3 regions of the Stappia quadratibracata genome follow, and region 1 is predicted to be linked to each of the others. Evidence: riboswitches for the same ligand, from Rfam matches in the RefSeq annotation. Region 1 holds a riboswitch; each other region holds the start of a gene.

Region 1 (3,265 bases):
TCGCCGCCCGGCTTCATGCCGTAGTACCAGCCGGCGAAGAACAGGTCCGGATCGGCCGCGACGAGATTTTCCAGCGTCGGATATTTCGGCGCGATCTCGGGGATGTCGCCGCGCTTGCGCTCGAACTCCTCGCTGGTCTTGTACCAGCCGCTGATGCCGCTGACGCCAACCATCCGGTCCTGCAGGCCGAGCGCGAAGGCCATCTCGCTCATGTTGATGTCCTGCACCACGATGCGCTCGGGCGCAGCCTCGAAGGTCAGCGGCGTCCCGCAATTGTCGACGGTGACGGGAAAGGCGAGGGCCGGTGCGGCAAGGGCCATCGCAGCGGTGAACAGGGAAAGGCGCTTGAGGCCGGGCTTCTTCATGGGGGACAGACTCCTCGTGAGGATGAAAAACCGTGGAACGCTGGGAAAAGGTGAGGGCGCGGCTCAGCCGCGCGTCGCCACCGCACGCAGATGCGGCGCGCCGGGCGCGGGACGCTCGGGTCCTGAAAGCTCTGATCCTGAAAGCTCGCCGGCGATGCCGGTGCCGAACCGCCCCTCGATGGGGATGTCCAGCACGCTGATCTGGCGGGCCTCCACCGGATGCTGCATCCGGTGCATGTCGACGCTGAAGACCGCACGCACCCGCTCGCTCGACAGCACCTCGACCGGATGGCCGTGCGCGACCAGCCGGCCGCCCTGGATCAGCGCCACATGGCTGGCGAAGGCCTCGATCAGGGTCAGGTCGTGTAAGGCCGCGACCACGGTGATGCCGAGGCCGGAGACGAGGCTGAGCAGCTCGCCGCGCGCCAGCGGATCGAGATGGTTCGTCGGCTCGTCCAGGACCAGGATGCGCGGACGCTGGCAGATGGCGCGGGCGATCTTCGCCCGCTGGCGCTCGCCGCCGGAAATCTCGCTCATGCGCCGGTCGGAAAAGCGCGTCAGGTCGGCCAGCGTCAGCGCCTCCTGCGTTGCCCTGGCGCGGGCCTCGCGCCCGCCGGTGCGGTGATGCGGCAGCTGGCCGAGCGAGACGTATTGCGAGACGGTCAGCCGGTCGTCGCTTTCCTCGCTCTGGCCGACATAGGCGATGACGCGGGCGCGCTCGGTGATCGGCACATTGCGATATGGCCTGCCGCCGAGCAGCATTTCGCCGCCGGTCGGCTCGCTCAGCCCGGCGATCAGCCGGATCAGCGTCGACTTGCCCGCGCCGTTCGGCCCGGCAATGACGAGGATCTCGCCGTCATGCACATGCAGCGTCAGGTCGGAGAGGAGCGCGTCCGCGCCGCGCGGCCGGTAGGCGACCTCGCGCAGCTCCAGCACCACCGGGGTTCCGCTGTGATGGCTCATGCGCCGTTCTCCCGGCCCGGCGATCCGGGGTCGAAAGCGGGCAGGGCGGGCATGCGCGCCAGCGTCTTGCCCTTCAGCCCGTCGGGGCGCTGCAGCGAGGAGCACCAGCCGTCTTCGAGTTCGCCATATTGCCGGGCGAAGGCGACAAGCGTCTCCACATCGCGTTCCGGCTCGATGTCGCCGAACAGATAGCTCGCCTTGCCGTCGGCCTGATAGGCGACCGTGCAGGGGCGCGAGCAGCCGGCCATGCAGGCCGCACCCGCCACGCTCACATGCGCCAGGCCTCCCTCGGCAAGTGCGGCGCTCAGGGCCTCGATCAGGTCCTTGCCCGGCTGTTCGCGCGTTTGCGGATCGCGGCAGGTGGTGCACACGGTGATGCGGTGCCGGCGCGTATCGGGAGCTGCGTCCATGCGGCGTTCGCCGAGCGCCAGGTCATGCGCCATGGCGATGCCCCGCACGTTCGCCCGCAAGGTTCGGCAGGCTGCGGATAAAGGCCCTGGATGGGCGGAAAATGGACTCGTTGCGTGTCATGGCTACCTTCCCGGAACACCCCGTCCGGTCGTCGTTGCGGGAGATGGCAGGTCTCCTGGCTCGCGGGTCCGGTCCGGCCGCGCCTTCCCGCCCGGCTTCGGGCAGTGGCATCGTGCGGCTGGACCTGGGCCATTCGTCCGGTAAAGGACGTCGGCCCCGGCCGCTTACAGTTGCGGGGGCAGCCACGGTCTCGGCCCCTGATGGGTACGCCTCACCGTGTTCCCTTTTCATGCCTCTGGCGGTTCGGCCGTCGGCAACCATCGCCGCCAAACTGGCAGATGACGGGGACCGCATCAAGACCAATCGCCCAAAGCCATCGCCGCCGTCTCACGCCGCGGCGCTGCCCCAGGCGGGGAAGGGGTCGTCGAGCCCGGTCCAGCGCTCCGGATGGAAGCCCGTATCGGCGACCAGCGCCGCGTCGAGTTCGGCGCGGATCGCCGCCTCGTCCATGCCGCTCGTGCCGATGAAGACGATTTCCTGCCGCCGGTCGCCCCACACGGGGTGCAGATAGGGCTCCATCGCCCGCCGCCATTCGGGCGACTCGGGCCAGTGCTGGCGCGGCACCGCCGACCACCACAGCCCGCGCTTTTCAGTGGTGACGAAGGCGCCGGCCTGGCTGATCTCGCCGACGAAACGCGGCCGCGTCGCCAGCCAGAAGAAGCCCTTGGCGCGGATCACGCCCGGCCAGCTCTTGTTGACGAAGCGGCTCAGCGCGCGCGGGGCGAAGGGGCGGCGCGCCCGGTAGACGAAGGAGCGGATGCCGTATTCCTCCGTTTCCGGCACATGGTCGGCAAAGCCGTTCAGCTCCTTGAACCACAGCGGATGCTCGTGCGCCTTGTCGAAATCGAAGCGCCCGGTGCCGAGCACGTCGCGCAAGGGAACCGCAGAGCGGTCGGTCTCCATGATCACCGCATCCGGGTTGAGGGCGCGCACGATCTGGCGCGCGGCTTCGAGATCCAGCGGCCGGGCATCGCTCACCTTGTTGAGGATGATCGTATCGGCAAACTCGATCTGGTCGACGAGCAGGTCGACCAGGGTGCGCTCGTCGTCCTCGCCGAGCGATTCTCCACGCTCGGTCAGGAAGTCGGTGGAGCCGTAGTCCTTCAGCAGATTTGCCCCGTCCACCACCGTCACCATCGAATCGAGCCGCGCCACATCGCTCAGGCTCTCGCCGTTCTCGTCGCGGAATTCGAAGGTCGAGGCGACCGGCAGCGGCTCGGAAATGCCGGTGGATTCGATCACCAGATGGTCGAAGCGGCCCTCCCGGGCCAGCGCCTGCACCTCGCGCAACAGATCCTCGCGCAGCGTGCAGCAGATGCAGCCATTGGTCATCTCCACCAGCCGCTCCTGCGTGCGCGAGACGTTGCCGCCACCCTCGCGCACCAGGCTGGCGTCGATGTTCACCT
Region 2 (3,265 bases), 270 kb from region 1:
GTGGTGCGGAAAGGCGAGGCGGAGTTCCTGGTCGGCGACGAGCGGCTGCGCGCCTCTGCCGGGGATATCGTCGTTGCGCCGGCCGATGTGCCGCATCGCTATCTCAACGTGGGTACGGATCAGCTGGAGCTGGTCTGCATTCACCCGTCCGATACGATCCGCCAGCGGGATCTTTAGGCAAGGAAGCCAGCTATGTCGTTGTCCGGAAAAACGCCGCCGGTGAAGGGGCCGGCCTCCTACTTCCCCTCCATCGAGAAGACCTACGGCCGGCCCATCGCCGAATGGAAGGCCCTGATCCGTTCGCAGTCCGGTCTCAAGCACATGGAACTGGTGGCCTGGCTGAAGCAAACCCACGGGCTCGGCCATGGTCATGCCAACGCGCTGGTTGCCCATACGCTCGCCGAGGATAAATGAGGGGGAACTTGGCCAGCCCGCGATGCGTTGGCTTGGCAAGAGGGGCTCGCCCCCGAGCACAACGGTTCGTGAACGTTCGAGGCAAAGCTGATGGATTCGTCGACCCTGCCGGCTCTTTTCGGGTTTCTGGCAGCCTGTTTTCTCGCCGCCCTGACCGGGGCGCTGTTCCGCCCCGGCGAATGGTACGAACGCCTTAAGAAGCCGTCCTGGCGCCCGCCCAACAAGCTGTTCGCCCCGGTGTGGACGATGCTCTACGTGATGATCGCGGTGTCCGGCTGGCTGGTCTGGCGCAAGGCGGGCTTTGAAGGCGCGGCCCTGCCGCTCACCGTCTACGGCATCCAGCTGGTGCTCAACGGGGTGTGGACGCCGCTGTTCTTCGGCCTGCACCGCCCGGACCTCGGCATGATCGACATCGTGCTGGTGTGGCTGTCGATTCTCGCGACGATCGTGCTGTTCTGGCCGGTGCACATGCTCGCGGCGCTGCTGCTCGTGCCGTATCTCGCCTGGGTCACCTTCGCCGCGGCGCTGAACTTCTCGATCTGGCAGCTGAACCGCGAGGGGTGAGGCAAACGCAAATTACCGCGCGGCGCGTTGCGTCGTGCGGTGGCGCGATGGTCGGCTATTTGGGGGAAGTTAGAAGAAGAGTGGCTCCCCGGGCCGGATTCGAACCAGCGACCAAGCGGTTAACAGCCGCTTGCTCTACCACTGAGCTACCGGGGATCACCAATCACGCGGGGCAGATGCACCGCGTCGGTGGCAGGCGTATAGCAAACTGCGCCGCCGCTTGCCAAGCCCTTTGTCGCAAAACTTTTCCACAGTCGGGGCGGGGCGCGGCTATCGGGGCTTTTTCGCCTGCGCCGGCAAATACTCCGCAAGGGAAGGCGTGCAAGGCCTTTCCGCCTCGCTGCTGGACGCGGGGCCCTTCGGCAGGCTATGAGTCGTCATCCTCCGGTCCTTTCTGACGGACGAAGTCCGATGAAAGGGGAAAGTCGGAATGCGGTGGGGGAGGACCCAAGTCGGGCTCCCGAATCCGCAGCTGCCCCCGCAACTGTGAGCGGCGAGTCTTTCTGCATGAACCACTGGGCCTTTTGGTCCGGGAAGGGCAGGACAAGGCGACGACCCGCGAGCCAGGAGACGAGCCGGATCATCCGGGCCCCCACGGGGCCCGGCCCGAAACGTCACGCGCCGTCGGGTGGACGGCAGGAGGCCAGAATGTTCCCGTTGAAGGGCGCCCGCCGCTTCAGCTCTCCCGGCATATCCAGCCGCGGGGAGACCTGCGCGTGAGCCATGCTCCCGCATCCAATACCTTGCCTGCCCCGGCTCGTGTCGTGGCCCGCACCGTGCTGGTGACGGGCGGCGCGCGCTCGGGCAAGAGCCTTTATGCCGAAGGGCTGGTGAGCGCAGCGCAGCGCGAGCGCATCTATGTCGCCACCTGCACACCCTTCGATGACGAGATGCGCCAGCGCGTCGACCGCCACCGTCACCAGCGGGGCGAGGGCTGGCGCACCATCGAGGAGCCGCGCGACCTTGCCGGTGTCATCGCCGCCGAAAGCACGGCCCAAAGCGCCATCCTCGTCGATTGCCTGACGCTGTGGCTCAGCAACCTGATTTTCGCCGAGGCCGATCCGGAAGTGGAAACGGTCCGGCTTGCCGAGGCGCTGCGCTCAGCGCCCGGTCCCGTCGTTCTCGTCACGAACGAGGTCGGCTCGGGCATCGTTCCCGACAATGCGCTCGCCCGCCGCTTTCGCGACGAGCAGGGGCGCCTCAATCGCCGCATCGCGGAACTCGCCGATGTCGCGGTGCTTGTCGCCGCCGGCCTGCCGCTCGTTCTCAAGCCGTCCCACCTTCAGCCGGAGATTCGCCTATGACCGCATCCACGCCCCGCACCGCCGGCAAGATCCCGGCCACCATCGTCACCGGCTTCCTGGGGGCCGGCAAAACGACGCTGCTCTCCAACCTCCTGCGCGAGGCGAAGGGCAAGCGCATCGCGCTCATCGTCAACGAATTCGGCGACATGGGCTTCGACGGCTCGCTGGTCGACGGCTGCGCCGATCCGGACTGCGCGGCGGAAGAGGTGGTGGAGCTGACCAACGGCTGCATCTGCTGCACCGTCGCCGACGACTTCCTCCCCACCATGGAAATGCTGATCGCCCGCGATGAGGCGCCGGACCACATTGTCATCGAGACCTCGGGCCTTGCCCTGCCGCAGCCGCTGGTGCGCGCCTTCTCCTGGCCGAGCGTCAAGACCCGCGTGACGGTCGACGCGGTGGTGACGGTGGTGGACGTTGCGGCCGTCGCCGAAGGTCGCGTGACGGGCGACGAGGTGGCGCTGGCTGCGCAGCGCGCCGCCGACGAGGCGCTGGACCACGACAGCCCGGTGGAGGAACTGTTCGAGGACCAGCTCGTCTGCGCCGATCTCGTGGTGCTGAACAAGGCCGACCTCGTCGACGCGGCGACGCTGGAGCGCGTGCGCGCCGAGGTTGCCGGCCGCGTCCGCGCGGCGGTGGAGATCGTCGCGGCGGAAAAGGGCATGCTTGCCGCAGACGTGCTGCTCGGCCGCGCCAGTGCCGCGGAAGAGGACATGCACGGCCGCGAGAGCCATCACGAGCATCACCACCACGACGACCATGACCATGATCACGACGATCACGATCACGACCATGACCACGATCACCACCACCACCATCATCACGACCACGACGACTTCGTCAGCCATGTGGTCGAGCTCGCCCCGCTCGCCTCTCTGAAGGACCTGGAAGCGCGCGTTGCCGCCGCCATGGCGGTGCCGGGCGTCCTGCGCATCAAGGGGGCGGTCGGCATCGAGGGCAAGGCGGCGCCTGCCATGGTGCAG
Region 3 (3,265 bases), 850 kb from region 1:
CATCGAGACGACGCGCCGGGGCGCATCGCCTGCCGCCAGAGCAGCGGCGCCCGGAAACGACAGCGCCAGCAGGGCGGCGAGGACAATCCCCGCCGCCCCGCCCCTTGCGTCAGAAGCTTGCCTTGATGCCCGCATAGGCGGTCAGTCCTTGTGAGTTGTAGCTGTAGACTTCCTGGTACTGCTGATCGAGCAGGTTCTCCACCCGGCCATAGACCGTGAAATTGTCAGAAACCCTGTAGTCGGCACCGACATTCACGAGGAAATACTCGGACAGTGTCACCCGGGTCTGCGGCGTTGCGCTGATGAACTCGTTGTCCTTCATCCGGCCGTTGAAGATCGTGTCGAGGAAGAGGTTTCCCCGCCCTTCGTGGAAGGCATAGACGAGGCTGAGCGAGCCCGAGTGCTTGGGCCGGCGCACCTCCTGCAGGCCCGTCGGCTCGGTCGCATCCAGATAGGTGTAGGTGCCCTTGGCGTAGAGGTCGGCCAGCAGTTCCACGCCGAGCGACACCTCGATGCCCTGGCGCCTGCTGATCCCGTCCATGTTGGCCGGCGAGGAGCCGGCGCCCGCCACCCAGGGCGTCCAGATCTCGTCTTCCAGCCGCTCGTTGAAATAGGTCACGTCGGCGACCGCCCGCCCGCCCCAGAACCTTTGCTCGATGCCGATGTCCCAGGCGAAGTTCTTTTCCGGCCGCAGGTTCGGGTTTCCGGTGAAGGTCGCCGGAATGAAGCCGAACTGCTCGAAAAAGGTCGGGTTGGTGATGCCTGTGCCGATGGAGGCGTGGAAGCGCGTACCGGTCTCGTGCAGCTGATAGGCGGCGCTGGCGCTGTAGGTCAGCGTGTCCTTGAACTGGTCGTTGCGGTCGTAACGCAGGCCTGCGCTGAAGAACAGGGCGTCGAGGAACGCGCCGCGATACTCGGCGACATAGCTGGTCAGGTCGCGCTGCTTGCCGGGAACCTGCGAGGGATCGTAGGCGGGAAAGGCGTTCTTGTAGTGCTCGCGCTCCCACTCGATGGCGCCGGTCAGGCTGTGTTCGGCGTCGAGGAAATCCGGCGTCGTCGCCGTCACCGTCGCCTGATAGCTGAGGTGCAGGCGGCGGTCGTCGTTGCCGTTCATGCTGCCGGAGTTGAAGCCGCGCCGCTCCAGTCCGGAGTATTCGGCGCGCGCCTTCTGCACCAGCCGGTCGTCGAACAGCGACCAGGACAGGCCGACGCCGGAGTAGAACTCCTTCGTCGCGTTGTATCCGGGCGTGTCGATGACAAGGCCTTCCGTCGGGGTCGGCGGCCAGGAGGAGTCCTGGTCGTCCGTGTCCGACTTGCGGTCGACATAGCGGGCGCTGAGATCGAGGCTCAGGGCATCGGTGATGTCCCAGTTGAAACGGCCGTTCAGCGTGGCGTTGCGGTCGCCGTCCTTCTCCGAGCCGAACTGGGAGATGTTGAAGCCCTCGTTCTGCCGCCAGGCGCCGGAGACCGCGATGTCGAACCTCTCGCCGCCGCCGCGCACGCCCAGATGGCCGGCCACCGTCTTGTCGGTGCCCGTTTCTGTGCGGCCGGTGATTTCCAGGTCGTTGCGGATACCGCCCTTGGTGGTGATGGCGATGACGCCGGAGCTGGCGTTGGAGCCGTAGATGGCGCTTTGCGGGCCGCGCAGCACCTCGATCCGCTCGATGTCGGCGACCTGCAACCCGCCGAAGTCGAATTCGCCGCTGGAGGTGGCCGCCACCTCGACGCCGTCGATCAGCACCAGCACATGGTTGGCTTCCGAGCCGCGGATGCGGATCTGGGTCATGCCGCCATTGCCGCCGGTGCGCGACACGGCAAGGCCCGGCACCTTGCGCAGGGCATCGGCGACATAGCGCTGCTGCGTCGTCTCCAGCTCCTCGCCCGTGATCACCGTGTGGGCACGGCCCACCGCTTCGGCGGCGACCGGCGTGCGCCCGGCGGAGACGACGACCCGGCGCAGCTGCGTCGGCTCCTCGTATCCCCCTTGCGCGTCGAAGCCTTGTGCCTCGAAATCCTGGGCTCGGGCACTTCCCGGCGCCAGCACCATCGCGGCCCCCAATCCGGCCCCCAGCACAGCGGCCACCGGCCCGGCGCGCAAGGCGCCACGCGAAATCGAATTCATCCAGACACACCCCTGACGTGCGCCGAAACGCCCCTCGGCGTCCCGTCGCGATACGGCACGAGCCAGCGGACGCGACCGCGCAACCCCGCGCGAAGACGCAAGGCGGCGGCCTGCGGACGCAGGCGGTTTTCGGGTGTCACCTCAACGGAAAGCCGCGCCTCGACACACCCCGTATCGAAGGTCGGGTGACCGACAGGGGCAGGTCTCCTGGCTCACGGGTCATCGCGGACATTCACCTTCCCAACCCTGCCTTTGGCGGCGGGGTCAGTGGCCTTCGAGCGTCCACTCTCCGTTCACAGTTGCGGGGGCAGCCACGGTTTCGGTCCCTGTTGGGTACGCCTCACCGTGTTCCCTTTTCATCCGGACATGTCCGGAACCTCTGTCGCCGTAAAAGAGAGCGGTTTCGCGCGCCGGAGTCAATCATCTGTCGATGCCCTGTTCGCAGGCACAACCAGACGCTGCGTCAGGACGCCTGCCGGCCCGCTCCCGGCTGCCGCGCAGGCCGGCATGGCAACCCGGGGGCTGCGCGAATCCGGCCCGTCGCAGGGTTCTGCGCGCCTGCTTGCCGCGTCCGGGAAAGCCGTGACTTGACTTTCGCCCCGCAAGCACCGACCTTCTTGGAATGTACACGACCGCTCCGCGCCTGCTTTCCATTTTCAGGGTGTGCCCCATCGCGGGACACTGACCCCCGGCTCGGTCGCGTCGCGCCCCGGCCGCGGGGCATAGGCCGGCTCGTCCCCTCGCGGGCAGACAGCAGGCCACCAAGGCGGCGAACAACTTCCCACAACAGATCATGACCGCCCGACGCGCGCTCACGTGCGTCGGCGGCCTTACAACATTGCAAGGATGCCGAGAATGGCTCCAGCCATCCAGAAGAAGCGCAAGCCCGCCATCACCTTGACCCGCTCGGACCACGAGCGGCTGTCCGGGCTTGCCGATTCCATTTCCTCCCGCAATCCCGCTGTCGCAGATCAGCTGGCGAGCGAGCTCGACCGCGCCCGCGTCGTCGACGACCGGCGCATTTCCGCCGACGTCGTTCGCATGGGATCGCGGCTGCGTTTCACCACCGATGCCGGCGAAGACCGCACCGTGACGCTGGTCTTCCCGGGCGATGCCAACATTGCCGAGGGCAAGATTTCCGTC

The links. Region 1 has a riboswitch for cobalamin ahead of H7H34_RS09165 (DUF1636 family protein). Riboswitches for the same ligand answer to the same signal wherever they lie in the genome.
Region 2: another riboswitch for cobalamin. It lies ahead of cobU (bifunctional adenosylcobinamide kinase/adenosylcobinamide-phosphate guanylyltransferase); the one in region 1 lies ahead of H7H34_RS09165 (DUF1636 family protein).
Region 3: another riboswitch for cobalamin. It lies ahead of H7H34_RS05670 (TonB-dependent receptor plug domain-containing protein); the one in region 1 lies ahead of H7H34_RS09165 (DUF1636 family protein).

Annotation. Positions count from the first base shown of each region.
Region 1 is NZ_JACMIA010000001.1:2,109,213-2,112,477, forward strand. It holds gene H7H34_RS09155 (ABC transporter substrate-binding protein) at 1-365, opposite strand, end outside; gene H7H34_RS09160 (ABC transporter ATP-binding protein) at 429-1,328, opposite strand; gene H7H34_RS09165 (DUF1636 family protein) at 1,325-1,771, opposite strand; cobalamin riboswitch at 1,888-2,136, opposite strand; gene zigA (zinc metallochaperone GTPase ZigA) at 2,187-3,265, opposite strand, start outside.
Region 2 is NZ_JACMIA010000001.1:1,843,229-1,846,493, forward strand. It holds gene H7H34_RS08205 (cupin domain-containing protein) at 1-177, shown strand, start outside; gene H7H34_RS08210 (DUF4287 domain-containing protein) at 193-414, shown strand; gene H7H34_RS08215 (TspO/MBR family protein) at 505-978, shown strand; tRNA gene H7H34_RS08220 (tRNA-Asn) at 1,060-1,134, opposite strand; cobalamin riboswitch at 1,347-1,572, shown strand; gene cobU (bifunctional adenosylcobinamide kinase/adenosylcobinamide-phosphate guanylyltransferase) at 1,695-2,282, shown strand; gene cobW (cobalamin biosynthesis protein CobW) at 2,279-3,265, shown strand, end outside.
Region 3 is NZ_JACMIA010000001.1:1,256,360-1,259,624, reverse strand. It holds gene H7H34_RS05675 (ABC transporter substrate-binding protein) at 1-135, opposite strand, end outside; gene H7H34_RS05670 (TonB-dependent receptor plug domain-containing protein) at 110-2,122, opposite strand; cobalamin riboswitch at 2,303-2,518, opposite strand; gene rnk (nucleoside diphosphate kinase regulator) at 2,978-3,265, shown strand, end outside.